Funiculus sociatus GB2-C1: one gene and its partner. The protein of the gene in region 2 binds, or shares a complex with, the protein of the main gene of each other region. Links are inferred from orthologs where the notes say so. Each region holds a gene or a part of one and is shown on either strand. Other genes may lie near its edges.

The links.
Region 1: the proteins of rpsG (region 2) and tig are in contact, whole or in part, in a crystal structure (PDB 3GTY), measured with the Thermotoga maritima proteins. The link is inferred for Funiculus sociatus GB2-C1 from one-to-one orthologs. Residues at the interface, in WP_004081843.1 of Thermotoga maritima: Lys34, Lys52, Lys55, Glu59, Arg62, Gln63, Glu66, Asn67, Lys69, Val71, Arg95, Ala109, Lys110, Lys111, Gly112, Arg113, Pro114, Glu117, Glu121, Ile124, Ala125, Tyr127, Asn128, Asn129, Thr130, Gly131, Lys135, Asp139, Arg142, Met143; in WP_004081061.1 of Thermotoga maritima: Glu122, Val124, Val129, Leu130, Tyr133, Glu188, Gly259, Ile262, Tyr263, Glu266, Ser270, Glu273, Gln274, Glu277, Arg308, Gln311, Ile312, Ser315, Tyr316, Glu325, Arg329, Arg336, Leu363, Phe366, Trp367, Arg373, Leu377, Arg381, Leu384, Glu387.

What each region holds. Positions count from the first base shown.
Region 1 is NZ_JAMPKJ010000040.1:46,450-49,616, reverse strand. What follows is about bases 293-3,133. They hold tig (trigger factor), read right to left. Parts: upstream 2,523-3,133; coding sequence 1,062-2,522; downstream 293-1,061. Other genes in these bases: NDI42_RS18175 (aspartate-semialdehyde dehydrogenase), read left to right, coding at 2,953-3,133; clpP (ATP-dependent Clp endopeptidase proteolytic subunit ClpP), read right to left, coding at 293-908. Outside these bases: ATP-dependent protease ATP-binding subunit ClpX, read right to left, coding at 1-203; more of clpP, read right to left, coding at 213-292; more of NDI42_RS18175, read left to right, coding at 3,134-3,167. UniProt on the Bacillus subtilis protein: Involved in protein export. Acts as a chaperone by maintaining the newly synthesized protein in an open conformation. Functions as a peptidyl-prolyl cis-trans isomerase.
Region 2 is NZ_JAMPKJ010000087.1:4,725-7,941, forward strand. Bases 311-3,201 are described here. They hold rpsG (30S ribosomal protein S7), read left to right. Parts: upstream 311-1,466; coding sequence 1,467-1,937; downstream 1,938-3,201. Other genes in these bases: NDI42_RS25915 (HesB/IscA family protein), read left to right, coding at 311-485; rpsL (30S ribosomal protein S12), read left to right, coding at 586-975; fusA (elongation factor G), read left to right, coding at 2,043-3,201. Also shown: more of NDI42_RS25915, read left to right, coding at 135-310; more of fusA, read left to right, coding at 3,202-3,217.

The DNA of each region.
Region 1 (3,167 bases), on a different replicon or contig from region 2:
CGGCGCTTCTGGGGAGGTTCGGCACGGGGAACCGGCTGAGGTGCTGGAGTCCCAGAGTCCAGTAGCTCCTCATCTAAAATTTCATTACACAGGTCAACGCATTCATCGCAAATGTAGACTCCCGGCCCGGCAATTAATTTGCGTACCTGTTCTTGGGACTTGCCACAAAAGGAACATTTCAGATGGGAGTCGTACTTAGACATACTTGCCTCTTATCTCAGTGAAGTGACAGCTGCTTCCGCCTGGGGAAGGTTCTGCCTGGAGATGACCTGATCGATGAGACCGTAATCTTTGGCCTCAGCCGATGACATAAAGAAATCGCGCTCGGTATCTTCCGATATTTTCTCAAACGGTTGACCCGTGCTGTGAGCCAGTAACTCGTTCAGTTTTTGCTTATGATAAAGAATTTCTTTGGCTTGAATTTCGATATCAACTGCTTGTCCCTGAGCTCCGCCGAGGGGCTGGTGAATCATAATCCTGGCACTGGGTAGAGCCATGCGCTTACCCTGCGCTCCACCTGCTAACAAAAACGCCCCCATGCTGGCTGCTAATCCATAGCATATGGTAACAACATCAGGCCGTATTTGCTGCATTGTGTCATATATTGCCATACCAGATGTCACCGAACCGCCGGGGGAGTTGATGTACATCTGAATGTCTTTTTCCGGGTCTTCTGCGTCTAGAAACAACAGCTGAGCCACAATTGAGTCAGCCACCACATCGTCAACCGGAGTCCCTAAGAAAACGATGCGCTCCCGCAGTAGCCGCGAGTAAATATCGAACGCCCGTTCCCCCATACCGGATTGTTCCACCACCATAGGAACAACGTTGCTTGAACCGAAGGCGGAGTAAATATCCGGTTTTCTTTGGCTTGTGATTTCGTAATTCCGGGATAGAGATATAACCATAAACGAGCGAAGTCTAACCCTGCACTGTCAGGTGAACTGGCGAGTGGTTCTTGATCCACTATACTTCCGTTATATCCGAATCCGCTGTTTTTGACCATCACGGACTGTTGATAAGGGTGTAGGGGCAGTTTTTTGGTTGCCCCTATGGTTTATTCACTCTAGAGAGGATTCGGCATCTGGTTGTGCCGTCTGGGTGGTTGCTTCTGTAGCTTCAGTTTCCTCTGCCGTTTCGGTTTCTGTTGCTTCGGTAGCGGTTACTTCAGCTTCAGTTTCCTCGTCTTCCTCTGGCGTGAGAGTGCCTTGGGGAACCAGTTCAATTGTGCCGTGTTCTTCTAGCCAGCTAATTGCTTTTTCTTTGAGCAAATCGGCTGAGACAATGGTATGCAGCCGTTCCCTGTCGATGTTTTGGTCGTCTGGAAACTGCTCTAGCAGCTCATTGACTCTGGCTGTAATGGCTTCTGGTTCTGCTTGGAGAGATTCGCGCTTGGCAATTTCTTCCAGGGCTAGGGATTGTTTGAGTCGGTCGATGGCTTCCGGACGCGATCGCGCTCCCATTTGCTTCACCATCTCCGGTGTAAACATGGACTTGACATCAATCCCCATCTGCCCCATTTGCATGATGGTTTGACGCAGTATCGTCTCAACTTCCTGCTGAATCATGGTTTCCGGCAGGTCAGCTTCAACTTTTGAGAGCAGTTCGCTGACGATCGCTTGCTCCTTATTAGCCTTCGTTTCTTGCTCAGCCTTGTCGCGAAATTTTTTCTCTAAAGACTCTTGTAACTCGGCTAAAGTCTCAAACTCGCTGACTTCTTGGGCGAAATCATCATCTAACGCTGGTAACTCTTTTTCCTTGAGGTCTTTGAGCGTGATGCTGAAGATAGCTGTCTTCCCTGCTAAATCTTGGCGATAATCTTCCGGAAAATTCACCGATATCTGTTTCGTCTCGCCGGAACTCATGCCTACAATGCCATCGACAAATTCTTTGAGAAACTTGCCTTCAACTAGCTCAATTTGAGCGTCTTCGGCTTGACCCCCAGCAATACTTTCAGTTTCTTCACCTTCTGGTTCGTCCGCCAAACGGCTACTATAATCCACTACTGCGACATCTCCCATTTGCGCTGGGCGACCTTCCACAGGGATTAAGTTGGCTAATTCCGCACGACGCTCCTCCAAGAACTTTTCCACAGTGCTAGGGTCATACGGTACTTCCTCCGCCTTGACGGTAAGACCAGTGTAGTCGCCTAACGATACTTCCGGCTGCACATCCACCGCAGCTATAAACGTCAGGGGTTCTCCTGGTTTGAACTGACCCACTAACTCATCGAAATCGGAACGCAGCTGATAGTTACCTAGCGGCTCAATTGCTTCTTGCTTAAGAGCCTGCTGGAGACTACTTTGAATCAATTCTTCCAGGGCAGTTGCTTTAATCCGTGTCTGCCCCAATTGCTGTAGCAGGATTTGGCGAGGCACCTTTCCTTTGCGAAACCCAGGAATGTTGACTGTACGGGCGAGCTTTTGGACTACCTGCTCGTAGGCATTTTTTGACTGATCCGGTGGAATTTCAATTTCCAAGCCAATCCTGCTCTGTGGGAGCTTTTCCTGGGTAACTTTCATCAGATAACTTCTCTAGAAACTAAAGCGCACAGGGTTGATAGCGATTCTACGGTAGGCTTGGAAGACGGTCGGTTAAAGCCAAAGAAGAACTCTAGCGTCTCAACCCCGTGATATCCTAGTTTTGCAACAGTTGCAGCCAGTGTAGATAAAACCTTACTATCCCTATTGTTGACATATTTGATGATAGTACATCGACAGCACGCGCTTTCACTCAACCAGAATCTAGCTTTTCCTTCTTTGGCAGGGAAGTTAGGTTAAGGGAAGTTCTAGATATGTAAAATTCCTTTGAGATATTCTAATAGAAGCAGTAATAGTCTGTGTCCTTGCACAAGCACAAATATTACAAATATTACAAAAAAAACCTAACAGATTGCTTAGGCTCGATACCGAAAGTTTTTGAAATATATGTATTCAAGAGGAGGAACCATCTTTGTCTGATTCCTATCGCGTTGCCATTCTCGGAGCCACGGGTGCAGTAGGTACGGAGTTATTAGAACTTCTGGAAGCCCGTAACTTTCCCGTAGCCGACTTGAAGCTGTTGGCTTCAGAACGTTCTGCTGGTCGAACCATGTCATTTAAGGGCGAAGATTTGCCTGTGGAGGCAGTAGGCGATCGCTCGTTTGATAATGTAGATTTAGTTCTCGC
Region 2 (3,217 bases):
GCATTTTAAAGCAAAATTCACTGAACAACCTTGTTCTGTCGCCGCTCTTCAATACTCTCATCCATAAAAATAGCCGAGTATTGCCATAACCGCCTCTAGCATTGGTTGTAGCCCCTGTAAAAGTAACTTAGTTTATGATTCATCTGAGTAAGGCAGCAGCTAGCGAGATTAAGCGTCTGCAATCTAAGCGTCACAACTCCAAGAATCTCCAATTCCGTTTGGGAGTTCAAAGTGGTGGTTGTTCCGGAATGTCCTACACTCTAGGATTTGAAGACGTTGTGACCCCAGGCGATCGCGTATATGATTGCGATGGGATTCAAGTGGTGGTGGACGAGCAAAGCCTAAATTACATCAACGAGCTCACCCTGGATTACTCAGAGGATCTTATGGGTGGGGGGTTTCGCTTCCACAACCCAAAAGCCAAAGAAAGCTGTGGCTGCGGTAACTCTTTCTCAATTAATGAGCCGGTCACAACCGACAGATAAAGCACCAAACTCCACAAATTGACACAAAGCCATTAATGGTGCTAAACTCAGAATTTGTCTGCATTCGGTTCAACTAAAGGCTCTGTAAATCCCGTAACTCATGCCCACAATCCAGCAGCTCATCCGTAATGAGCGCCTAAGTACAAGCAAGAAAACTAAGTCGCCAGCTCTCAAGAGCTGTCCGCAGCGTCGGGGTGTCTGCACCAGAGTATACACAACGACACCAAAGAAACCTAACTCAGCTCTCCGGAAAGTAGCAAGAGTTCGTCTGACTTCAGGCTTTGAAGTAACGGCGTATATCCCCGGAATCGGTCACAACTTGCAAGAACACTCCGTGGTAATGATTCGGGGTGGCAGGGTTAAGGACTTGCCCGGAGTTCGTTACCACATTATTCGCGGAACACTAGACACGGCAGGAGTAAAAGATCGTCGTCAAGGTCGTTCTAAGTACGGCACTAAACGGCCTAAAGAAGCTGGAGCGAAGAAGTAAGCTTTGCCAAAAGCTACCATGATGGTGTTTGAAAAGCCAAACTGTTCGCAGTTGTGCGATCGCACTTTCCTTAGCCGCGGGAACATCCCTCTCTCGTGCTAAAACTGGGATGAAACCCAGACAATAATGGTAGAGTTGGATAAAGTATGTTTTAACTGGATTCTGTGCGATGAGAAGCATCAGAGATGTTATAGAAGCGTAGAGTCACACCTGATGCGGTAGAGATACCAACAAAAGCTAGGGGGTGTGAATCCAGTAAAATATATCTGAATCCAGGAAAGATTGCTTCGTTGTTGGCAACGAGGCAAAAAGAAATTAACGCGCTGGGGACAGGACGTAACTGTTATGTATGGGCGAATTTTACTCAATGTGAAATTCCCACAGTACACTTTCCTGAACCCACAAAGAGGCTTGTTAAACAAAAAATCCCATCAAGAGGCGCGTCCATTGGGATTTAAGAAATTCTGCATTTTATTCATTGAAGGCTTACTATGTCTCGTCGTACCGTAGTTAAAAAGCGTCCTGTTCCCCCCGATCCAGTTTATAACAGCCGCCTGGTCAGCATGATGGTGCGGCGGATTATGAGAAGCGGCAAGAAATCCATAGCTTTAGGGATTATCTATGACGCACTGAAAACCATCGAGGAAAGAACAGGTAGCGATGCTTTGGAAACTTTTGAAAAAGCAGTTCGCAATGTCACCCCTTTGGTGGAAGTAAAAGCGCGTCGTGTGGGTGGTGCTACATACCAGGTGCCAATGGAAGTCCGTGCTGACCGAGGAACAGCCTTAGCGTTGCGCTGGCTAATTCAATTTTCCCGCTCTCGTCCAGGCCGCACAATGGCAGGCAAACTGGCAAATGAGTTAATGGATGCTGCTAACGAAACAGGGAACGCCATTCGTAAGCGGGAAGAAACGCACCGGATGGCAGAAGCGAATAAAGCTTTTGCACATTATCGGTACTAAATACGGACTCGCATCCATCAAAGGTGAAAACCTTTAACAAAGTATACAATTATAAACAGAGAGTAACGCCCGCATCCCATGCGGCACAGATAAAAGGAGGTAACTGTGGCACGTACCGTCCCGCTTGAAAGAACACGCAATATCGGAATTGCGGCCCACATAGACGCGGGCAAGACAACAACAACAGAACGGATTCTGTTCTATTCAGGTATCGTTCATAAAATTGGTGAAGTACACGAGGGAACGGCTACCACTGACTGGATGGAGCAGGAGCGGGAGCGGGGCATCACCATCACTGCTGCCGCTATCAGCACCAGTTGGCGGGATCACCAGATCAACATTATTGACACCCCAGGACACGTAGACTTCACGATTGAAGTAGAACGTTCCATGCGGGTATTGGATGGCGTGATTGCCGTGTTCTGCTCGGTTGGCGGCGTGCAGCCTCAATCTGAAACTGTATGGCGACAGGCAGATAGATATAAAGTTCCTCGGATCGCCTTTGTAAACAAGATGGATCGGACTGGGGCGAACTTCTACAAAGTTTATAGCCAGATACGCGATCGCGTCCGGGCAAACGCCGTCCCAATTCAAATTCCCATCGGCGCTGAAAACGACTTTCGGGGAATTGTAGACTTGGTTCGGATGCGAGCCTACATCTACAAAGACGACCAGGGAAAAGAAGTTGAGGACACTGAGATTCCCGCCGATCTTCAGGAAGTAGCCGAAGAGTACCGCACCAAGCTCATCGAATCCGTAGCAGAAACCGATGATGTCCTGACGGAGAAGTACCTCGAAGGTGAAGAACTAACCGAACAAGAAATTCGGACGGCGTTGCGTAAAGGCACCATTGCAGGCACAATTGTCCCGCTTTTGTGCGGAAGTGCCTTTAAAAACAAGGGCGTTCAGTTGCTATTAGATGCAGTGGTAGATTACCTACCCGCACCTATTGACGTTCCCCCAATTCAAGGGCTATTACCAGACGGCACCGAGGTCGTTAGACGCGCCAGTGATGACGAGCCTGCGGCAGCTTTGGCTTTCAAGATTATGGCAGATCCCTATGGACGCTTGACGTTCATTCGGGTATATTCCGGCGTAATCAAAAAGGGCAGTTACATCCTCAACTCCACTAAGGGGAAAAAGGAACGCATTTCTCGCTTGATCATTCTCAAAGCTGACGAACGGATCGAGGTAGATGAAATGCGCGCTGGAGACTTGGGCGCTGCATTGGGTCTGAAAGACACCTTTACAGGCGATACCATCTGCGACGAAAACTCACC